Regions from separate parts of the Collinsella sp. AM38-1BH genome, predicted to be linked through region 1. Evidence: predicted binding sites of a transcription regulator. Region 1 holds the regulator's gene; the other holds the start of a gene.
What was found. The regulator NrdR, encoded in region 1, represses ribonucleotide reductase genes. The targets are predictions, from matches to a motif close to AAACACNATATATNGTGTTT.

Region 1 (12,095 bases):
TTGGAACAAAGGGCGCACTTCTATACATGGTCTGCGACCATGTATCGTGCGCTCTGCGAGGCTACGGCCCGGACTTCCGAAAGTCCGGGCCGTTTGCGTCGCTCCGCTCCGTACAAGGGGCTGCGCCCCTTGTACCGCTTTGCGGCTATCCCTGCGCCCTCGCTGGAAAGGTACATCCGCTCTGCGTCTGCACCTTTCCAGCGAGGCTAAAACCGAATACCGTTACCCTTGACCGTTTACCCGACACAGCAGGTAGACGGTCTTTTGTTTTGCCAAGAAGGAGGTCAAACACGATGGACAAGTCACGCGAAGAATTAGAGAAAGAGTATGCTGAGGCCACCGCTAAGTTGGAGCAGTACCAGCACAGAGGCCAGCGGTATGAGAACCGCATCCGCTACTACACCCAAGGCGAAAGGAAGAAGCGAAACCACCGACTTATCACCCGTGGCGGAGCGGTGGAGAGTATCGCCCCGGAGGTGCGCGGCATGAGCGAAAGGGCCTTTTTTCTTTTGATGGAAAAGGTCTTTTCCCTGCCGGAAGTTGCCGCCCTGGTGAGCCAAGCCACTGACCAGCAGGAAAGCGGATAATTGGCCCTGTTCCATCTCCACGTTACCCAGGTCAAACGGAGCGCGGGACAGTCTGTTGTCACGTCCGCCGCCTACCGAGCCGGGGAGAAATTGTATAGCGAATACTATGGCGAGGTCAGCGACTACACCCACAAGGGCGGCGTGGTCTGCACAGACATTCTCCTGCCGCCCCAGGCCCCCAACCAGTACCAAGACCGCGCCACCCTCTGGAACGCCGTGGAGAAGGCCGAGCGCGGCAAGAAAGCCCAGCTTGCATATAGCTTTGACATTGCCTTGCAGAACGAGTTTTCATTGGAGGAAAACATCGCTCTTGCAAGGCAATTTGTTTCGGAGCAGCTTGTGGGCCGGGGCATGATTGCCGACTTTGCCATCCACCAGCCGGACAAGGAGGACGGCGGTATTCCTAACCCGCACTTTCATGTTCTCTGCCCCATCCGGCCCATTGAGCCAGACGGCAAATGGGGGTGCAAGCAGCGCCGCCGCTACCGTCTGGACGAGGACGGGAACCGCATTATGGGAGAGGACGGCAAGCCCCTCTTTGACGCTGTTCCCACTACCGACTGGGGAAGCCCGGAAACACTGGAACATTGGCGGGAGGCGTGGGCCGCTATGGTGAACGCCAAGTTTGAGGAAAAGGGGCTGACCTGCCGCATCGACCACCGCTCCTATGAGCGTCAGGGCCTTGACCTGCTGCCCACCGTCCATGAGGGCGTGGCCGTCCGCCAGATGGAGGCCAAGGGCATCCCCACCGACAAGGGCGATCTGAACCGCTGGATAAAAAAGGCCAACAACATTCTGCGGGATATTCGGAAGAAAATCGCCGGCCTGACGGATTGGATTAAGGCCATAAAAGAAGAATTGAGCAAGCCCCAGGCCCCGACCCTTGCCGCCAAGCGCCGAGGAAACCAAGGCGGCATAAGTAGTACGCAGAATTTACTACTGCTTTTACTACTTTTGAGAGCGAAAACATGAGGGGTAATAAAAAGATTTGTGAGGTTCTTCCGATATGAAAAGTGCCGGAAAAGCCCGGAATAACGGGCTATACCGGCATATAAGAACATCTAAAGAGATAATTAGAAATCTATTAAATGATTAAATATAACAGCCTTACATAAGATATATTATCGTACTTATGCGCGAAGGAAAGCGTATGCGCTGGTTGCCGCTATGGCTCCATCAGAAACGGCGGTCACAACCTGGCGTAAGCGCTTGGAACGGATGTCGCCAGCGGCAAATAGACCAGGTGTACGGGTGGCCATCGAATCGTCGGTGACAATGCCGCCGTCGGGAGCCAGGTCGACTAGATGCTCAACAAGCTCGGTATGGGGCTGCGTCCCCGTAAAAACAAAGATGCCGAATGAGCCGGGCTCAAATGACTCGGTATGAGTTTCCCCGGATGCATTATCCTTAAAGGTGATCGTCGTTGGCATGGCTTCGCCCGATAGCTCCACAATACTAGTTTGGTACCTAACTGTAATATTATCCTTTTCGAGTACTTTCTGAACAACACCACCAGGCGCACGGAACTGATCGCGACGCAGCACGATGGTCACGCTGCTGGCAATGTCGGCCAGGAACAGCGCCTCCTCGCATGCCGAATTGCCGCCTCCGATAACAAAGACCCGCTTGCCACGGAAGAACATGCCGTCACACGTCGCGCAATACGAAACGCCACGACCGCGATACGTATCCTCGCCTGCGAAACCTGCCGGACGCGGCGTGGCACCCATGCAAGCGATAACGCTCGAGGCCAGCGTATCGCCCATATCGTGATGCACCGTAAACAACGCTGCATCGGCATCGTAATCGATACCCGTAACCATGCTCCATGTAACCTGTGCTCCCAGGCCCTCTGCATGCTGCTGAAAACGCTCGCCGAGTTCGGCGCCACTCAGGAGCGGGAAACCCGGATAGTTCTCGACCTCATTGGTTGTGGCGATCTGCCCTCCCGACATGCCCTGCTCAATCACGGTCGTCGTCAGGTTGGCACGCGCAGCATAAATGGCGGCAGCATAGCCCGCGGGGCCGCCACCGATAATCGCAACATCGATCGGCTTATCGGTAGTCATGAAGCGTCCTTTCGTCGAAACGTTGTCGTTCTTTGCGCTCATACCCAAATTTACGTGAACGTGACACTCATGCACTACAATGATAAATCCATGTTACAACGTCGAAGGGGAGTTATCGATGGATCAGACGCAGACGAGCGACGACGCTCCCCTGCTTACGCTCAGCACTCCCCAATCGAAGAAAACCACGCTCTCGGCTCAGCAAAAACCTCTCGTGACCATCGTGCACGCCTCGGTCGGCTCGGGCCACAAGGCCGCCGCAAATGCGATTGCGCAGGCATTCGACCTCATCCGCGGCAACAATGGCATCCCCGAGGATGTTGAGATTGAAGTACTCGATATCCTTGATTTTGGACGTATTAAATTCGACGGCAATAAAACCGCGGCTTCTTTTACGGGAGCCACGCGCCCCATTTACGACCTGACCTGGCGATATACGCTTACGGGACATCTGCTCTGGGGCGGCGGCACAGCATGGTCGCGAATTATGTTCCCCGCCTTCAACGAATATATTCGTAGCCGCAGGCCCATAGCCGTGGTCGCAACGCACATCACAGCAGCCAATGTCGCCGTGGGCGCCCGCGTAATTACGGGTATCGATTATCCGGTCATCTGCGTGCCGACCGACTACGAAGTCGAGGGCTGGTGGCCCCACAAGGACACCGATCTATTCTGTGTTGCCAACGAATTTATGGCCGAAACGCTGCGTCCGCGCAAGGTGCCCGAGGCAAAGATTCGCATTACCGGCATTCCTATTCGCGCGGGATTCGACACGGATTATGATCGCGAGGAAGAGCTAACCAAGTTCAACCTCCCCACCGACAAGACCGTCGTGCTGGTAATGGCCGGTGCCAGCTTGCCTCAGCCTTACGTCCGATTTCGCGCGGCGATGGACCACACACTTCCCTTCCTGCGCAGCTTCGAAGACATGCACTTTGTCTTTTTACCTGGCAAAGACGTGGAGTATGCCACCCGGTTGAAGACGCTCTTCGATGCCATGAAGCTCGAGAACGTCACGGTGTTGGACTATGTCGACGACATGGCGGCCCTCATGCATGGCTGCGACCTGGCAATCCTCAAATCGGGCGGACTCACGGTCACCGAGTGCCTCTGCGCACATCTGCCGATGATCCTGCTGGGCAAGTCCTATGGCCAGGAAAAGGCCAACACCACGATGCTCACCGGCATGGGCGCCAGCATGCACGTCACCACGGCACGAGAGCTCATCGTGACGTTGCGCCATCTCCACGATCATCCGGAGTCGCTCAAGGCGCTGCTCATCAACGGCGAAGTGTTGCGCCGTCCCCACGCAGCCGAAGACATCGCCATCGCCACCATGGAACTCGTAGGCAAACCCCAAAAGCGCAAACGAGCCTTCTGCCGCTTCTACTGGGGCGAAAAACCTGCGCATATCAGGTAGCGTCTTAATGTCCGCTTACCTGTGGGAGGCCCCTATATATCATCCCGTGCTCAAACATTCTCGCTTCGCTGCGAAACTGCGCGCGGGACGATATATAGGGGCCTCCCGCAGGTAAGCTGCGTTAACGTACCAGCGGCTATACCAGATTCCCCACCAGTAGAATCTGCAAAGGGGAACCAGAAAAAATAAATACAGTAAGTCGATGCGACAAAGGAGGCGTCCCTTCATCGCATCGACTTACTAGAAAAGTAAATATTATCTCAAGCGAGTAGCCGCCCGCCCGGGGCTTACCTATATCGTTCCACGCGCAGTTTCGCAGCGAGCGAAGCGACGCGAGAATGTTTGAGCATGGAATGATATGTGTGAGAGGCGGGCGGGAGGGATACGGGCGCCCTAGGCGATGCCGCTGGAGCCGAAGCCTCCTTTGCCTCGGTCGGTTTCGTCTAGTTCTTCTACTTCTATGAGATTGACCGTGGGGACTTCTTGGATGACGAGTTGGGCTATGCGGTCGCCTTTATTGATTTGAATGTTATTGGAGGGATCCAGGTTGATGAGGATAACCTTGAGTTCTCCTCGGTAGTGGGCGTCGATGAGGCCCGGCGTGTTGACTATAGACAGGCCCTGCTTGATGGCCAAGCCGCTGCGGGGCTGAACGAAGCCGGCGTAGCCATCGGGCAGGGCGATGGCCAGCCCCGTAGAGACCAGACGGCGTTCGAAGGGCTTCAGGACGCAGTCCTCGTTGGAGCGCAAATCCAAGCCGGCATCGGTGGGATGGGCGTATTTGGGAAGCTCGACGGTGGGGTCGAGACGCTTTATGTTGACGGTAATGTTGGACATGGAATCACCTTAGCTTGTCGAGCTCTTGCAGAAATTCATCGACGTCTTTGAAATCGCGGTAGACCGAGGCAAAACGGATGTACGCAACCTTGTCGATCTTGGCCAAGCGCTTGAGCACCATGTCACCCAACTCATGGGACGTGACGGCCGTCAGCGTGCGAGAGCGAAGCTCGACCTCGATGTCATCGATAATCTCATTGAGCTTCTTAGTGTCGATATCGCGCTTGATGGTGGCGCGCATCAAGCCGACGAGCAGCTTATTGCGATCGAACCGCTGCTTGGTTCCGTCTGACTTAATGACCTCGATTGGGTCTTCGCATCGCTCGAACGTTGTAAAGCGATAGTTACACGAGCAACATTCGCGACGGCGCTTAATGGTGTTATTTGACTCCTGCATACGGGAATCAACAACGCGGGTATGTGCCTTGCCGCATTTGGGACAGCGCATGGTACCTCCTCTTAAACGATAACAAGGGTACCATGCGCAGCGCGATAATGATTACGAACGAGCAGGAACCTTAAGATGCGCACCGGCGGCGAGCGAACCATGCTCCAGATGATTGACGCTACGGATCATGTCGGAAGTCTCTTGCGTGGAAAGGCGTTCGATTGGATATTCTTCGGCAAGCGACCAAAGAGAATCGCCAGGCTGAACGCGAATGGTCTCGTAGGTAATGTTGGAAACGGACTCGGCATACGCGGCGTGACGAGCGCTAAAGACCGACATAGCGAGGACAAAGAAGAGCGTAAGCGCAACGGCGACGGCGACAATCGTCGGAACCTTCAGGGCAACGCGGGCCGGCGCGACTACAGCCTGCTGATTGCGCGCAGGCTTTACGGTCAAAGGCTGAAAGCCGGAGCGGCCACCCTGAACAACCGTAAAAGTGGGTTCTGTAGGCGTCTCGAGCTTAAGGGCGAGGTTTCCCTGGACCATATTCGTTACGTTCATCATGTTCTCCTCTCGCGTGTTTTGCTGAGAACAGTTTTATCAAGCCGCGCGGACAAAAATGTCTAGCGCGAGAACGAATGTTCGGTTATTATTATCTTCGAACAGTTGTTCCTGTCAAGCAAAATTCGAACATTTGTTTGACATGGGTAGAGAGGATGCCCTGATGGCTCGCAAAATTACCAAGCGTCAGCAGCAAATTTACGACTTCATCAAGGAATATCAGCAGGAGAAGGGTTATCCGCCCAGCGTGCGCGAGATGGCTTCTGCCGTGGGCCTTTCCTCCCCCAGCACCGTGCACGCCCATCTCTCTGCCCTGGAGGCGCGCGGGCTACTCAAGCGCGATGCCACCAAGCCGCGCGCCCTGGAACTCTTTAACGAGGATGGTTCCTCTGTCTCAATTTCCAAATCTGACGAGCCCACCGCACCTCGCGGAACGGTCTCGCTACCGCTCGTTGGTCGCGTCGCGGCTGGGATTCCCATTCTGGCCGAGCAGAATATCGAAGACACGTTTACTATCCCGACCGAAATCGCCACTGATCAGGGTTCCTTTATCCTTGAGGTGCATGGGAGCTCAATGATCAATGTCGGCATCTTCAATGGCGATTACATCATCGTCCGTGAACAAAAGAGTGCCATGAACGGCGAAATTGTCGTGGCCATGATTGATGGTTCGGCGACCGTCAAGACGTTCTACAAGGAGCAGGGGCGTGTGCGCTTGCAGCCCGAGAACGACACCATGGAACCTATCTATGCAACGAATCCTGTTATCCTGGGCAAAGTCGTCGGCTTGATGCGCCGGTTCTCGTAATGCAAAAACGCATAACCATCTTTGATACCGTCCGCGGGTTTACGATGATTTCTATGGCAGGTTTTCACGCTTGCTATGATCTCGCCTACCTGTACGGCTGGGATATGCCTTGGTTTACCCAGACTGTCTTTCAAGACGTCTGGCGCGCCAGCATCAGCTGGGTATTTTTGTTTATCGCGGGTTGGATGTGCACTCTTTCGCGCAACAATATCAAACGTGCCGCCAAATACGCCTTAGCAGCACTCGTTGTCTGGTTGGCAACAACACTTGTCTCATTCGACGATTCGGTTAATTTTGGCATCATCTACTGCATGGCCGCATGCACCGGCATCGTGGCGTTGACCGATCCCGTCCTTAAGAAGATAACGGCGAGATGGGGCATGCCCCTATGCCTTGTGTTGTTCGCCCTCACCTGGAGCATCCCCAAAACGATCTACCCTGTCCCCTACCTGGCGTGGCTGGGATTTCCGAGCCCTGGGTTTGCCTCAGGTGATTACTACCCCATCATCCCGTTTATCTTTATGTATCTTGCAGGATACTTCGCCGCACACATAGCGAAGAGTATCGATAAGACCGTCCCTAGCTGGGCCTACGCCAACCCCCTGCCGGCGCTCGCCAGCCTTGGACGTCACGCTCTCCCCTTTTATCTGCTGCATCAGCCCATCATTCTGGGCATTTTGGAGATCGTCTACTCGGTGCGATAACGCTCGAGCCGCGGTGCAATACGAGCCGGCAGTTTCGCCACAATGCGAACGCCGTCCTCGAGATATTCCTCATGCAGAAGGGTTCCCTGCTCATGCACCAGCGTGATGAGAGCGCCCTCACGATACGGGATATCAGCGGAGAGCAACACATCAGTGGCAGCTGCCTCGCGAGCAATCCGGTCGACGAGATCGTCGAGCCCCTCGCCCGTTTGGGCCGAGAACAGAACGGCCTCCGGATAGCGACGACGGAAACTCAATTGATCGACGCTATCGAGAAGATCGATTTTATTGAATACGGTAAGCGTTAAACGCTCTCCGGCGCCGATCTCATCAAGCACGCGGTCGACAGCCTCCAGCTGCCGCTCATAGTCCTCGTCGGACGCATCTACGACTTTGAGAATTAGATCGGCACCCAAAACCTCGGACAGCGTCGATTTAAAGGCATCGACCAGACCATGGGGCAGCTTTTGAATAAAGCCGACGGTATCGGTAATCGTCATGCCGCGACCGCCGGGCAGACGATACGAACGCGTCGTCGGGTCGAGCGTAGCAAACAGCTTGTCCTGCGAAAGTACCGTAGAGCCGGTCAGACGATTGAGTAACGTCGATTTACCGGCATTGGTATAACCGGCTAACGCGACGCGAAACGCCGGGGACTCAATGCGACTCTTGGATTGAACATCGCGACGCTGTTCAACCTGCTTGAGCTCACGACGAAGCGCAGCGATCTTATTACGAATGAGGCGACGGTCGACCTCGAGCTGACTTTCGCCCTGACCAAAACGTGAGCCGATGCCGCCGCGCGTCTGCTCCTTAGCGAGATGGCTCCACATGCCACGCAGGCGAGGCAACAAATATTGAAGCTGTGCCAGCTGTACCTGCAGGCGTCCCTCACGCGTCTGAGCATGCAGGCCAAAGATATCCAGGATCAGTGCAGTACGATCGATAATCTTTACCGGCTCGCCCACGGCTTTCTCCAAATAGGATTGCTGCGAGGGGGTCAGGTCGTCGTCAAAAATAACGACATCGGCATCCATGCGATGCACCAGGCCGCACAGCTCTTCAACCTTACCGGAACCGATAAACGATTTAGGATACGGCTTTACCAAACGCTGCGACAAACGTGCCACGCACTGGGCACCAGCTGTGTGGGCAAGACGCTCCAGCTCATCAAGCGAGCGATCGTGTGGCCATGCATTGTCGCGCCACTCAACACCAACTAAAATGGCACGCTCGGGCTCGGGTGCCGTGGGAACAAGGGGGAAACGGGCCATTAGGCAGCCTCAATACGATGCAGGATATCCTCAACGACCTCATCGATCGTACATTCATCCATATCAAACCACACGATACGGTCATCGCGCTTAAACCACGAAAGCTGACGCTTGGCATAACGACGCGAACGCATCTTAATGAGTTCGCGGGCCTCATCCATGCTCATCATGCCATTGAAAGCATCGATGATCTCTTTATAACCAATTGCCTGCATCGACGTCAGGGCATCTCCCAGCCCCTGGTCCATAAGACCACGGACCTCATCGACAAGACCCTGCTCAAACATCAGATCGACGCGCAGATTAATGCGCTCGTAGAGCACCTCGCGATTACGCGTCAAACCAAACCATAGGGCATGATAATGCTCGCGCGGAACACTAAACTGACTTTTTTGCTGTGCATAGGAGATACCATCATCATTCATCTCGAGCGCACGAATCACACGGCGCACGTTATGGGGATGAATAACAGCAGCCGATTCTGGATCGCGCTCGGCAAGCAAGGCATGCAGTTCTTCCTCGCCAATACGCTCGGCAAGCTCCTGATAGCCCGCACGACGATCGTCCTCAAGTTCACCCGAGGGAAAGTCCATCTCATCGAGGGCGGCCTTGAGATACAGCCCCGTACCTCCGCAAAAAACCGGCAGGCAACCCGAACCAAGGAGACGTTCAACATGCGCGCGAGCGTCGGCCTGATAAAGCGCAGCAGAATATGCCACACCCGGCTCTACAATGTCGACGAGACGCAGCGGCGCCGTGCACTCATCGGGCGCCATCTTTGCGGTACCGATGTCCATGCCGCGATAGATTTGCATCGCATCGCACGACAGCACTTCGGACGAAAGACGAGCTGCCAAACGGTCGGCAACATCACTCTTACCAACCGCCGTCGGACCGACGATCGCAACGGCGGAAAGACCTGACCCGGGAGAAACCATTAGCGCGGCTCGCCCACAACGGAGCCGGACAAATACCAGGTCTTGGCAACGTCAACGTCAACATCAACGATCTTGCCAACAAGCTGATCGATACTGTACCCCTCGGGGATAGGCGCATGCACGGTCTGATTCTTGGGACTCTTGCCCAGCAGGACCGCGTCGTTCTTTTTACTCGTTCCCTCAATGAGCGCCGGAACCACAGTATGAAGCTCACCCTGGTTATACTCGTGTGCCGTGGTCTCGATAACCTTAACCAGGCGGTTGAAACGCTCGAGAATAACCTCATGCGGCGTAGGATCGTCAATCTCGGCGGCCGGGGTACCGGCACGCTTGGAATAGATGAAGGTATAGGCCTGAGCATAGCGGACCGTCTCGGCAAGTGAGAGCGTCTGCTCAAAGTCTTCTTCAGTCTCACCCGGGAAGCCAACGATAATGTCGGTCGAGAGCGCGATATCGGGCATGCGGTTGCGAATGCGATCGACAAGGCCCAGATAGTCCTCGCGTGTATAACGGCGATTCATCTCTTTGAGGATCCGCGTCGAACCTGACTGGACGGCCAAGTGCAGCTGCGGCATAACGGCAGGCGTCTCGGCCATGGCGTCGATGGTCTCGGGCAACAGGTCCTTGGGATGCGAAGACGTAAAGAAGATGCGCTCCACGCCCGTATTGCCCACGGCACGCAGCAGATCGGCAAAACGCGGCTTGCCAAACAGATCGCGACCATATGAGTTAACGTTTTGGCCCAGCAGCGTAATCTCACGCACGCCCCGGCGCACCAAACCGGTCACCTCGTCGACAATCTCCTCGAAGGGGCGGCTCTTTTCGCGACCGCGCACGTACGGCACGATGCAATAGGTGCAGAAATTATTGCAGCCCGTCATGATGGGCACCCAGGCGTGATACTGAGTCTCGCGATGCCACGGCATGCTCATGGCATCCGTATCCTCATGCTCATTGGTGCGGATATGACGCTTACCATCAAGGAACGCCTCGGCAATGAGCTCGGCCACATGCGCGATGGAATGTGTACCGAAGATGACGTTGACGTTATCGACGTTGGTGAGCAGGCCCTCGCCATCGCGCTGCGCGATGCAACCGCCAACGGCAACCACGCGCTTGCCCGAAGGCGAAGGCGGCAGGCTTTTACAGGAATTGCACTGACCGTACAGGCGAGTATCGGCGGCCTCGCGCACGCAGCACGTCATGAAGACAACGATATCGGCATGCGCAGGATCGAGCGCCATGAGGCAGCCATATGAATCAAGCAGACCGCTCACACGCTCGGAGTCGTGCTGATTCATCTGGCAGCCAAAGGTGCGGATAAAGTAGGTTTTACCGGCAAGAATATCGCGTACGGAACGCTGGTCCATGTGCATAAGTCCTAACGATGGGGAGCGAAACAAAGCAAGCAGAAGCTATGCCACAGGCTTAACATCATCCATGACGACGTTATCCATAGTAGCTCGATTGATCTGGTGAACATAGATAGAAAGGCGGATGGCCGTGCGCGACTCCCCGTTAATGAGGATGTCGGAGAACACGGGCGCGCAGGAAATATCAAAACCGGTTGGAATCAAAAAACCGCGCGCGATAGCAACGGCCTTAATGGCCTGGTTGACGGCACCGGCGCCGACACACTGGATGTTGACGGGTACACCATCCTTGACCATGCCGGCGATGGCGCCGGCAACGGACGCGGGCGATGATTTGCTTGATACCTTCAGGCAATCCATGAAGAAACTCCTGCATTTAAAAGTACGTTTTAACTGCAATAACTGTATCGTACCGAGTGGACTCGGTAAAGGCACTATTCCTCTTTGGCAAGATCAAAGGTCACGGTGATTCGATCACGCGAAACACGGATCTTTGGGTCACCGCAAAGGTTGAGATAGTACCGGGCGGCAAGGTCATTAAAGTCGCGCTCCACAGCACGCGAAAACTGTGCCATGTCATCCTTGGCAATACGTAGCCCGCGACGATCCTTCGCGAGATCGACAGGAGCCGGCGCATGCGAGGACGAATCACGCTCGCGCAGCAGACGCGCGGTCACACCGCGAACGGGCTTAATCTGCCCTGCCAAAATGCGATGGGCCGTGCGCTCGGACATCTCAAGACCCAAACCCGAACAAATACGGATAAAGTCCTCGGCATCAGAAGCAAGGCCTAAACGATCGACAACCGGAAGCTCGCTCTCGTCATCAATGAACAGGAGACGAGACGTATCGAGCCGACTTGACGCTTGAGCATAAAGGGTCGCGGCAATCTCAGACGGAGAACCGAGATAGACATCGCAACCACGCAACTCCTCGAGCGCAAACTCACAAGCAGCGCGAATAATATTATGTGGACCGCGAGCGCAGACATAACATCCGTCCTCATCCTTGACGGCCTGGGGCCAGCTGGACTGATCGGCACGCTCACTGAGGCGGTCGGCCGCAACGCTCACCTTGAAGGCTGAACCAAGATCGACGCCGGACGTGACCACACGGGCCTCGTCGGCGTTCTGCTT
Region 2 (12,095 bases), on a different contig from region 1:
CTTTCGGCCTTCCACTCCGCGCACTTGTCGTTCATGCGCTGCATGACGGCCATGGCAAAGGGCGTGCCCTCCTTCTCGGTGTGGCTGTGGCCCGTCATGTACTTGACGCACTCGTACAGGCCGGCATAACCCAGACTAATGGTGGAGTAACCGCCCACGAGCAGCTTGTCGATCGTCTCGCCCTTCTTCAGGCGGGCGAGGGCACCGTACTGCCAAAGAATCGGTGCGGCATCCGAAAGCGTACCCATCAGACGCTCATGACGGCACAGCAGGGCGCGGTGGCATAGCTCAAGGCGCTCGTCGAAGATCTTCCAGAACTTGTCCATGTCCTGATGCGAGCTCAGCGCGACATCGGGCAGGTTGATGGTCACAACGCCCTGGTTAAAGCGACCGTAGTACTTGGGCTTGTTCGGGTCATAGTTCAGCGCGTTGGCCACGTTGTTAAATCCGTTACCGGAGCGATCGGGCGTCAGGAAGCTGCGGCAACCCATGCAGGTATAGCAGTCGCCGTTGCCCGCGGTCTCGCCCTTCGACAGCTTGAGCTCGCGCATCTTCTTCTCAGAGATATAGTCGGGCACCATGCGCTTGGCGGTGCACTTAGCGGCCAGCTGGGTCAGGTAGAAGTACGGGGAATTCTCGTGAACGTTATCGTCCTCGAGTACATAGATGAGCTTGGGGAATGCCGGGGTAATCCACACGCCGGCCTCGTTCTTAACGCCCTCGTAGCGCTGGCGAAGCGTCTCCTCCACGATCATGGCAAGGTCGTGCTTCTCCTGAGGCGTACGGGCCTCGTTAAGATACATAAAGACCGTCACGAACGGCGCCTGGCCGTTCGTGGTCATAAGCGTCACGACCTGATACTGGATCGTCTGGACGCCGCGACGAATCTCGTCACGCAGACGGTCCTCAACGACCTCGCGGACCTTTTCGGGAGATGCGGAAACGCCGAGCTCCTCGAGCTCGCGGGCGACCTCGCCGCGAATCTTTTGACGGCTCACCTCGACGAACGGGGCAAGATGGGTCAGCGAAATCGACTGGCCGCCGTACTGGGAGGAAGCAACCTGAGCGATGATCTGCGTCGCGATGTTGCAGGCGGTCGAGAAGCTGTGCGGCTTCTCAATCAGCGTACCCGAGATAACAGTGCCGTTCTGGAGCATGTCCTCCAGGTTCACCAGGTCGCAGTTGTGCATGTGCTGGGCAAAGTAATCCGAATCGTGGAAATGGATCAGGCCCTCATTATGGGCATCCACGATCTCTTGGGGCAGCAGCACACGCTGAGTCAGGTCCTTGGAGATCTCGCCGGCCATGTAGTCACGCTGAACGGAATTGACGGTCGGATTCTTGTTGGAGTTCTCCTGCTTGACCTCTTCGTTGTTGCACTCGATCAGCGACAGAATCTTGTCGTCGGTCGTGTTCTTCTGGCGCTTCAGGCTCTGAACATAGCGATAGATGATGTAATGGCGAGCGACCTCGTAGCAGTCGAGACGCATGATCTCGTCCTCGACCAGATCCTGAATCTCCTCGACCGACACGGTGTGGCCCGCGTTCTCGCATGCCTCGGCGACGTTTTGTGCCGCGTAAACCACCTGGCGGTCGGTAAGACGAGAGCTCTCCTCGACCTCCAAGTTTGCGGCGCGGATGGCATTGACGATCTTATCGATGTCAAAGACAACCTCGGTGCCGCTGCGCTTGATGATCTTCATCCTCTTGCCTCTTTCGCGTCGTAGCCTCATTGCGCTTCAGAGCCAAACGATACCCGGCAGGGCTTGCCCCTGTCTTGCGGCGCCGTCGCGCAATCTGTGTTCTCGATAAACCATAAGTCCTCATGCGGACAATCCTCGCGGCCGATCAGGCGGCTCAAAGGCGTGTCCAAATGGGACGAATAAGGTCTTCGTTCTCTGTCCGCCATCTATCATACGACAAAGACGCATCTATATCCTGTATTCTTTTTTTAGTTCAAACACAACATATAGTGTTTCAGCAGGTCAAAGCAATTGGTCATTTTGCAGACGCATTATAAATGAGGGATATTTGACAAGTCGGTAAAACGTTACCAACACGGCTACCTGCATGGCAGTTATAAAACGCCCTTAGTCAAGCCGCTGACAAATCCTACCAAAACCAAGCCGCTCACGCCAAAATAATCCAAAAGATTGCGCTTGACCAACATGTTGCGGTCACGCTCGGTCAGGACGTATGCAATCAGCCAGTGCCCCTACGGGATGCGAAGATCATCGCACGCGGATCTTGAGTTCAATATCTGGTGCCACATTTGGCGACCAAAACAAAACAGCCCAGAGACATAGTCTCTGAGCTGCGAACATTTGGTGGGCGTTAGAAGATTTGAACTTCTGACCTCTTCCGTGTCAGGGAAGCGCTCTCCCCCTGAGCTAAACGCCCAAATGGAGCGGACAACGGGGCTCGAACCCGCGACCCCAACCTTGGCAAGGTTGTGCTCTACCAACTGAGCCATGTCCGCTTACGAGGATTAATCTTACGTGATGCCCGCATCCTATGCAAGAACTTTTTTTGAAAAGTTTTGCGACGCCCTCGTGAACCTCGCGAAGACATCAGCCGCCACGGAGGGTGCAGGCAAACTCAAACTCGCCGCAAGAGGTCTTTACATCTCACCGAGCATGATCCAGGCAGAGCTGTCCTGCGCGAGCCTGCCGTCTGCAAGCGGTGATGAGGTGAGCAGGACCCTGCCCGCCGGCAGCTCCACGGGTGCTGCACCGAAGTTCGTCACACACGCCCATCCGTTGTCGCGGCGATAGGCGATGACGCCGCCCTCAGCGCCCTCGGCACCATCCGCAAGGCCGGTGCGCCCGTCAAGATCGAGCCACGCAAGATCGTTGGCGCACCTGCGCAGCTTGCGCCGCAGCCAGAGGGCGTCACGATAGAGCGCAAGCATCGATGTCGGGTCCGCTTCTTCTCTATCGGCAGCGTAATCGGAAAACCATGCAGGCTGCGGCAGATGGGGCGCCGCATCGGCGTCGGCCGGTGAAAACCCAAACGATCCGCCCTGTGCGGGATCGTCCGCTGCCACCCACGGCAGGGGCACACGGCAGCCGTCGCGCCCCTTCTCGCGCTTCGGTCCGTGCGTATTGGTCGCAGTGGGATCTTCGAGTGCAGCCCACGGAATGTCAGCCACCTCAAAAAGGCCGAGTTCCTCACCCTGATACACGTATGCCGAGCCCGGAAGCGCCAGCTCAAGCAAAAGGGCCGCCCGCGCGCGGCGCTCGCCGAGTTCACGGTCCTCGTCATAAGACGACCCGTCGCGTAAGAGCCAGTCGAGCGCAATCTGATGGTAGCGCGTCGCCTTGATTTGCGGCAGGGCATAGCGTGTCGCCACGCGCGGCACGTCATGGTTGGAGAGTACCCAGGTCGAGGCGGAATCGGATTCGATGGCCGCCTTCAAGCCCTCCTCGATTGCAGCGTGCATGTCATCATAGGTCCAAATGGCCTTGGCGAACTCAAAGTTGAATGTCTGGCCAAGCTCGTTGGGACGCGCGTAGAGATACTGGCGCTCGGGCAGCACCCACGCCTCGGCAACGGCGCTGCGCGGCGGATTATAGCGGTCGAACACGCGGCGCCACTCGCGATAGATCTCGTGGACCTCGTTGCGGTCCCACAGCGGATGAGTGCCGTCGTCAACCATGTCATCGCCCTCGGCGAGATGCCACCGGTCGAGGTCATCGCGGTCGAGATCCTTGGCAAGACCGTGCGCCACATCAATGCGAAAGCCATCGACGCCTCGATCGCTCCAAAATGTCAGGACGTCGCAAAAGAACGTGTGAACCTCGGGGCATGACCAGTCAAAGTCCGGCTGCTCGGGCGTAAACATGTGCAGATACCACTGACCGTCCGCAACACGCGTCCATGCGGGGCCGCCAAAGTTGGCATTCCAATTGGTGGGAGGCAGCTCGCCATGTTCGCCGCGACCATCGCGAAAGATATAATGGGCGCGCTCGGACGATCCGGGGTCGGCGGCAAGAGCGGCTTTGAACCAGGGGTGCTGGTTGGATGAATGGTTAGGCACGATGTCGACGATGACCTTGATGCCGCGCGCGTGAGCCGCAGCGATCATGTCATCGAAGTCGTCAAGCGAGCCGAGACGTGGGTCGACATCACAGTAGTCCGCCACATCATAGCCACCATCGACAAGAGGCGATGGGTAAAACGGGCTCAGCCAGATGGCCTCGATACCCAGCCGCTCAAGATAGTCCATCTGCTGGGTAATGCCCGCAATATCGCCCAGACCCGAACCAGTCGAATCCTTAAACGAGCGTGGATAGATCTGATAGATCGCGGCGTCGGACATCCATGAGCGCGAAGAAGACTTTTCTGTAGCCATGGGGCGCACCTCCCTTGCAACGAGGTTATGCGAGATGCCCACGATGATACGCCCAAAGCGGACATTCGCGGCAAACAACGCCACAGCCACGACCCAAAACGCTCGCTCCCTCTCGGGTTCGAGCCCATGCGATGGGTACGAAAAAGCCCGGCTACCGTAGTAGTCGGGCTGCTGCGTTTGGAGCGGACAACGGGGCTCGAACCCGCGACCCCAACCTTGGCAAGGTTGTGCTCTACCAACTGAGCCATGTCCGCATATGTAAAACAAAACGGGCGCCGGAGCGCCCGGATGTTGCCTGGAGGCGAAGCCCGGATTCGAACCGGGGGTAAAGGCTTTGCAGGCCTCTGCCTTACCACTTGGCCACTTCGCCGAAAAAGGACCGCCTAAACGGTCCGGAAATGCAATGGAGCGGACAACGGGGCTCGAACCCGCGACCCCAACCTTGGCAAGGTTGTGCTCTACCAACTGAGCCATGTCCGCTTGCGGGTTATTAATTTACGCGAGTTGTCCAAAAGACGCAAGTACTTTTTTCAAAAAACTTGTCTGCCGCATGTTCTTAGTAGCCAAACGCGCTAAAGCGATTGGCTAGGCACACGATTCCAGCGCTCCGCTAAACAGCTTCACCATCTGCACGCGCGTGCCGGCGCCGTCCGTACGACGAGCAACCTCCACGTTATCGACGAGCATACGCATAAGCTTGATACCACGGCCGCGTTCCTCAGATGCAACCGGCTCGCTCGTTTCATCGATAGAATAGCCGGCACCTCGATCAAGCACCTCAACCACAACGCGATCGCCATAGGCTTGAACCGTCAGGACGCACCCGATGCCGCCCGCATGGTCATAGGCATTACCCAGCGCCTCCCCCGACGCCAATGCGACATCGTAGCGCTCGTCACGGCGCAACGGAAGCGATTCAAGGAGTTCGGCGATGCGATGTCGGTAGTATGGAAGATTCTCGATACCCTGACGGACCTCGACGCTCTTACTCCAGCGAGGCAGCTCCCCCACCGGAATAGCGGGAATAGACTCCCGTGCCGGCCCCGCGACATGAAGGATATCGACAAGACGAGCAATCTCCAAAAAGCGAACAACTTCACCTGATGCATTGACGAGCGAAAGCAGGCCTTCTCGCCTCATGAGCTCACGAGCGCGCGTAAGCAGGAATGCCAAGCCCGTCGAATCGATAAAGCTAACAGCCTGACAGTTGATGACGACACGACGCACGCCGCGGCCAATCAAAGCATCCAACCGCCGACGCAGCGCAGGCACCGTGGCGATGTCGATATCGCCTGGTGGCGTCAAAACCGCTATGTCATTCCACTCATTCATACGACCATGGTTCCCCAAAAAAGCCCACTCGATGCATTCGTTTCCCCAACCGTACGGATTCAGCCCGCCCAGCGTCGTCTATGAACGACCCCGTAAAAACTCAAGGGACACCAATGCAATGTCATCGTCCAGCGCCGATTCGGTAAATCGGTCAAGCTCGCCCAAGACCTTGCCGCAAATGCCCGACACGCCCTCCCCCGAAACAGAAAGCAGAAGGTCGCGCAAGCGCTGCTCGCCAAAGAACGCTCCGGTGCGGTCGCGGGCCTCAATCGTTCCATCCGTATACATGAAGAGCATGTCGCCGGGGGCGAACGTAAACACGCCTGTCTCGTACACCATGCTCTCAAAGGCACCGATTACGCCCGATTGGCATCCAAGCAGCTCGACCTCTCCCCCACGGGACTCGCCGCCACCCAGCGGCATCGACTCTGGCCTGATGACCATGGTCGGAGGATGGCCCGCCGAACAATACGTTGCGCGTCCGGCTTTAAGGTCAATCTTGGCGATAAAGGCTGTCACGAACGTCTCGACCCTCGAAAAGCCCATGAGCATGCTGTTAAGGGAGCGTGCCATGCGGGCCGGTCCAGCGCCCTCCCAGGCATATGCCGTCAGGGCCGTCTTGACGAGCGCGGACATCGATGCGGCCTCAATGCCTTTGCCAGACACATCACCCAGAATCATGACGGCGCAGTCGTCGGGAAGACGAATGAGCGTATAGAAATCGCCGCCGACCAACGCCGAATTCGTGGCAGACAGGTACACCGAATCGGTTGCGATACCCGGAACATCCCCCAGGGAATTTCTCATGCCGATCTGGAGGGTCTGAGCGATATGGCGCTCCTCGCGCTTTTGAGATTCGCCTTCGTAGATCAGTTCAAAGTCATGCGCCAAGTGCACCAAGTAGTCATATTCAAGGTCATCAATCGGCTCTTGGCTACCATCACGAAGCAGCAGCGCGCGCGTAGTCGGGCTCTTCGCAACAGAAGCAGGAACAATCGCGTCGTTACTGTGTTTGCCATCACCCTCAGAGCGCAGGCGCCCCGCCTCGATGCCGGAGTCGACGTAGAGACCTTGACAAGGCAGACCATGCGCCCTAAGCCAGCCTCCCATAGGCATCGATTCGTCAACGCGAGTTATACGGACGTGTTTAAGGTCCTCGGCACTCGTGCCGCCCAAAACAGATGCCTCAAAGCCATCAGGGCCAGCCCCCAGACGTGCCGCCGGCGCCGTCGTGGAAAAGAAAAGCTTCTCGGGATCGTCCGGCAAGGCAACGCGACTGCCGCCTTCAAAATCTATGACGTAGGAGTCCAGACTGGCGTCATACTCAACAGGACAAAAATGGCAGTTGAGCATATTGCAGATCTCGGACGATACCGCCTGGGTAGCCGCGGCGGAATCGTCTAGAAAGGTAAACAACTCATCACGTAAGACATTGAGCGAGCGGCCAAGCTCGGCCGTACGACGAGAACGAAGGCTCGATGCCATGCCGACCAGCTGGATAGACAGGTAATCGCAAATGACCTCGAGTACATTAACGTCATAGGCGAGCGGTGCCTGGGGGCGTTTCCAACCAACTTCCAGCACGCCAAGGATCTGCGTACCGTAAAAAACGGGAAGACAGATCTCGCTGCGGTACGGAGGCATATCCTGCACGCGCAACAGGTGCTTAGAACGATTGTCCAAGTCCATGAACATACCGGAGGCGGCCCTATCGCCCTCAAGGTCCTGTTGAATCGACAAGCGACAGGCACGCGACTCGCGAAGAACATACGTCGGAATGCCAGCGCCATACGGCAAAAACTCGGGCAGATAGCTGTCGTACAGCTCCTTGGAAACACCGCGTAGCTTAAAACCGCCGCTCTCAGAAAAATAGATAGCGGCACCCGAAGCATCGAGCGTTCCTACAAGCTGGTTCAAAACGGTATCAAGCAGGCTGGGCAACTCATCGGAGCCCACAGTGCTCATAATGACCGAGAGCGTGCCAGACAGACGTTTGTTCGCCACTCTAAGCTCCGATAACGCACGCTTGAGTTGACGGTCGTGAGAATACTGTTCCTCGATACTGTGAAGCGCCACCAGGACACGTGGTGCACGGCGCCCAAAGATGCGTGGAGGCGTTACGGAGCCCGCACGAACCAAGACGGGGATAAAAGAGCCGTCACTCAGCTTGAGCATCAGTTCGTTCTCGGAGCCATCAGTTTCAAATGGCAGACGATGTTCCGTCGCACGTTCAAAAGCGGACGAGTACAGGACGTCTTTAACATCTCCACCGATGACGTCGGCGCGTTCCTCGCACATCAAACCAAGTAAGCGATTATTCACATGCAGAATGGTTCCGTCGAGCTCGCAGATGATGACAGCATCGCTCGTGATCTCGACTAGCTGGGCAACGTCTGCCCACTCGTTGCGTTCAAGCGTTTCCATCGTGGACCTCACCGTCTATCGGTAACAAAAAAGCCTCCGAAGAGGCTTCTCAAATGCGATGGTGTCGGAGGCGGGACTTGAACCCGCATGACCAAAAAGCGGTCACTAGCACCTCAAGCTAGCGCGTCTGCCAATTCCGCCACTCCGACATGCTATGTTGTTGATTCACAGTTCGTTTTGTTGGACCCGCGCGTTCAACGAGGAAGATAATAACCTATGATTCGAGAACTGTGCAAGCACTTTTTTCAAAAAAGTTTACGAATTTGTAAATGAGCAGGTAGATCCGTATGTCCGGCCCCGAATCGGTGTTGCCTCCCGGCGCGTCCTCGGGCATGAGCGATATTTTGCTGCGCACTTCGTGCTGCAAAATATCGCTCCCCCTGCGGAATGCGCCGGGAGGCAACACCGATTCGGGGCCTGCAAATACGTACTTCAGGCACAGTTCTCAAACATGTTCTGAGGGCTGATATAAATTTAGTGGCTCGGCCTTGCCGAGCCCTTATATAAGGAGGCCGGAGCTAAAGCTCCGGCCTCACTCAATTTCTTATTAGATAAAGTGAGCGATCGAGGAATCGCACTCCCCTGCCGAGTTACCGCAGGGCCCGCCCTGGCGTTGCTTTTCAGAACATCCCGCAGGACGCAAGAAACCCCCGCCGCACGAAGTGCGCAGCGGGGGTTTCTTGCATGTCCGAGGACGTTCTGAAAAGTAACACCAGGGCGGGCCCGGACAAACAACCGACTACAGGTCGATGTGCGATTCCTTGATCGGGAACGGCTCCGCGAAGTGGCAGGCGCAGCAGTGGCCCGGTGCGACTTCCTTAAACTCGGGAAGCTTCTCGGAGCAGATGCCCTGCGCGATCGGACAGCGCGTGTGGAAACGGCAGCCGGTCGGCGGATCCAGCGGCGACGGCGGATCGCCAGCGAGGATGATGCGCTTGCGGGTCTTCTGGATATCAGGATCGGGAACCGGCACGGCAGACAGCAGCGACTGCGTGTACGGATGGTGAGGCTCACTGTAGAGCGTCTTCCAGTCCGAAACCTCGACCATCTTGCCCAGATACATAACGGCAACGCGATCGGAGATATGCTGCACGACAGACAGGTCGTGGGCGATAAACAAATATGCAGTACCGAACTTGTCCTGGAGTTCCTTGAGCAGGTTCAGAACCTGGGCCTGAATGGACACATCCAGAGCGGAAACCGGCTCGTCGCAGATAATCAGCTTGGGCTTCAGCGCAAATGCACGGGCAATGCCGACACGCTGACGCTGACCGCCGGAGAACTCATGAGGATAGCGGTTAATGTGCTCGGGGTTCAGTCCGACAACGTCGAGAAGCTCGCGGACACGCTCAATGCGCTCCTCCTTGGTGCCCACGCCGTGAATGGTCATGGGCTCGGAGACGATCTCACCGATAGTCATACGAGGATTGAGCGAAGCATAAGGATCCTGGAAGATGAACTGCATCTCGCGACGCATATCCTTGATCTCGTGCTTGCTCATCTCGGCAACGTCTTTGCCCTGGAAGAACACTTTGCCGGCCGTCGGCTTGGTGAGGCGCATGATGGTACGGCCCGTGGTGGACTTACCGCAACCGGACTCGCCGACCAGACCAAAGGTCTCGCCAGGATAGATCTCGAACGAAATGTCGTTCACAGCAGAGACGACACGCTTGGAGAAGCGCTTGGCGAACATGCCGGACTCAGCGGGAAACTCCTTAGAGAGGTGCTCGACCTTCAGCAGCGGAGTACGCTCGTTGGTATCTGCCATTACGCCTCGCCTCCCTTCTTGGAATCCTTGCGCGTACGGGACGTCTCAGGAGCGTTCTTGAGGAACTCGGGGTCACCGGAGTAGTGGCACGCAGAGTAGTGACCAGACTCGGTGACAACGCGCTCGGGGCGCTGCTTGCGGCACTTATCGGTCGCATAGGGGCAACGAGGCGAGAACACGCAGCCCTCGGGCAGGTTCATGAGCGAAGGCGGGTTGCCGTGAATCGGCGTAAGCGGTTTCTTCTCATCGATAGCCTGCTCCGGGATGGAGCGAATCAGGCCCCAGGTATAGGGGTGGCGGCTCTCGTAGAAGATTTCCTCAGCAGTACCGAACTCGACGGGACGACCGGCGTACATAACCATGATCTTGTCGGCCATATCGGCGACGACACCCAGGTCATGGGTAATCATGATGATGGCGTTGCCGTTCTTCTCCTGCATTTCCTGCATAAGCTCAATAATCTGAGCCTGAATGGTAACGTCCAGGGCAGTCGTGGGCTCGTCGGCAATCAGAATATCGGGATCGCAGGCAAGAGCCATAGCAATCATGACGCGCTGACGCATACCGCCAGAGAACTGGTGCGGATACTCATTGACGCGCTTCTCGGGCTCGGGAATACCAACGAGGTCCAAAAGCTCGGTGGCGCGCTTGAGCGCCTCCTGCTTGGAGTAGCCACGGTGCAGACGAAGACCCTCGCCCACCTGCTTGCCGATCTTATAGACCGGGTTCAAGGAGGTCATAGGATCTTGGAAGATCATCGCGATGTCGTTACCGCGAATGTGCTGCATCTCTTCCTCGGTCATCTCGAGAATAGAACGACCGCGATAGCGAACGTCGCCGCCCTCGATCTTTCCCGGAGGCATCGAGATGAGGCCCATGATGGTCATGGCGGTCACGGACTTACCGGAGCCGGACTCACCGACGACACCCAGGGTCTCGCCGCGATCGAGCGTGTAGGACACACCGTCGACAGCGCGAACGACACCATCCTCGGTATGGAAATACATCTTAAGGTCATCGACCTCGAGCAGATGCTGGCCCTCGGGAACCGGCTGCTCCTTCAGGTCCACATAGTTCTTGTTCTTCTTCATCCTTATGCGTCCTTCATCTTGACGTCGAGGGCGTCGCGCAGACCGTCACCCAGCAGGGTGAAGGCGAGCACCGTCGAGAGAATTGCCAGACCGGGCATGATCATCATCCAGGGAGCAGTCAGCAGATACTGCTGACCATCCTGAATCATGGAGCCCCACGAAGGCGTAGGCGGAATAACGCCCATGCCGAGGAAGGACAGAGCGGACTCGGTCAGAATGGCGCCACCAATGTTCATAGTCGCGTAGACCACGATGGAAGCGACGGAGTTCGGGAAGATGTGACGCACGACGATACGAGCATCAGATGCACCCATCGCGCGCGCAGCGTCAACATAGTCGTTTTCCTTGACCGTCAGGATCGCGGATCGGAAGACGCGCGCAATCGAAGGCCAGCCGAGAATACCGATGGCGATAAAGACGTTCTGAAGACCACGGCCGATAACGGCGATCATGGCGACAACGAACAGCACGTACGGGAATGCCAGGAAGATATCCGCGCAGCGCATGATGATCGTATCCCAGATACCGCCGTAGAAACCGGCCAGAGCACCCATGACCAGACCGATCACCGTGGAGATTGCGGTGGCCATAATGCCGACGGAAAGCGAAACGCGTGCACCGTAGATAACACGGACAAGAATGTCACGGCCAAGGGCGTCGGTACCAAACGGGTGCTCGGCACACGGAGCCAGCAGCGACGTCTCGGCCATGGTGGTCGAGTCGGAAGCCGTCGGCGAACCGAGCCAGGGCTTAGCCCACAGATCTGCGGTCAGGGCAACCACAACGACGATGATGATCCAGCAGACACCGATAACGGCGAGCTTGTTCTTACGAAGACGCTTAAAAGCGTCGCCCCACAGTGTGCGGGACTTAGCGGGAGCAGATGCGGCCTTGGTGGCGGTAGCCTGCTCCTGAGACTGAGAATCAGTTTCCTGCATGAGACGTACCTCCCTTAGGCCTTATCCGACGGACCGCCAAGGCGGATGCGCGGGTCGAGGAATGCATAGCTAATGTCGACGAGCAGGTTGATCACCATGACGACGACGACGATGAGCGTAACGCCGCCCATAACGATGGGCCAGTCACGCATGCTAATGGCGCGATAGACCTCATAGCCGATACCGGG

Region 2: the regulator NrdR is predicted to act here: its motif matches at 1,959-1,978, upstream of nrdD (anaerobic ribonucleoside-triphosphate reductase).

The regions. Positions count from the first base shown of each region.
Region 1 covers NZ_QSHC01000021.1:6,272-18,366, forward strand. The annotation lists gene DW870_RS09335 (DUF3847 domain-containing protein) at 294-587, shown strand; gene mobQ (MobQ family relaxase) at 588-1,559, shown strand; gene DW870_RS08620 (NAD(P)/FAD-dependent oxidoreductase) at 1,718-2,656, opposite strand; gene DW870_RS08625 (glycosyltransferase) at 2,775-4,076, shown strand; gene dut (dUTP diphosphatase) at 4,470-4,913, opposite strand; gene nrdR (transcriptional regulator NrdR) at 4,918-5,361, opposite strand; gene DW870_RS08640 (LysM peptidoglycan-binding domain-containing protein) at 5,413-5,862, opposite strand; gene lexA (transcriptional repressor LexA) at 6,026-6,670, shown strand; gene DW870_RS08650 (heparan-alpha-glucosaminide N-acetyltransferase) at 6,670-7,374, shown strand; gene hflX (GTPase HflX) at 7,359-8,648, opposite strand; gene miaA (tRNA (adenosine(37)-N6)-dimethylallyltransferase MiaA) at 8,648-9,586, opposite strand; gene miaB (tRNA (N6-isopentenyl adenosine(37)-C2)-methylthiotransferase MiaB) at 9,586-10,956, opposite strand; gene DW870_RS08670 (stage V sporulation protein S) at 11,002-11,319, opposite strand; gene DW870_RS08675 (ATP-binding protein) at 11,394-12,095, opposite strand, start outside.
Region 2 covers NZ_QSHC01000013.1:32,050-44,144, forward strand. The annotation lists gene nrdD (anaerobic ribonucleoside-triphosphate reductase) at 1-1,703, opposite strand, end outside; tRNA gene DW870_RS06740 (tRNA-Val) at 2,326-2,400, opposite strand; tRNA gene DW870_RS06745 (tRNA-Gly) at 2,404-2,479, opposite strand; gene DW870_RS06750 (glycoside hydrolase family 13 protein) at 2,621-4,354, opposite strand; tRNA gene DW870_RS06755 (tRNA-Gly) at 4,533-4,608, opposite strand; tRNA gene DW870_RS06760 (tRNA-Cys) at 4,651-4,724, opposite strand; tRNA gene DW870_RS06765 (tRNA-Gly) at 4,759-4,834, opposite strand; gene DW870_RS06770 (anti-sigma factor antagonist) at 4,940-5,686, opposite strand; gene DW870_RS06775 (GAF domain-containing SpoIIE family protein phosphatase) at 5,765-8,110, opposite strand; tRNA gene DW870_RS06780 (tRNA-Leu) at 8,170-8,259, opposite strand; gene DW870_RS06785 (ABC transporter ATP-binding protein) at 8,850-9,878, opposite strand; gene DW870_RS06790 (ABC transporter ATP-binding protein) at 9,878-10,969, opposite strand; gene DW870_RS06795 (ABC transporter permease) at 10,972-11,907, opposite strand; gene DW870_RS06800 (ABC transporter permease) at 11,922-12,095, opposite strand, start outside.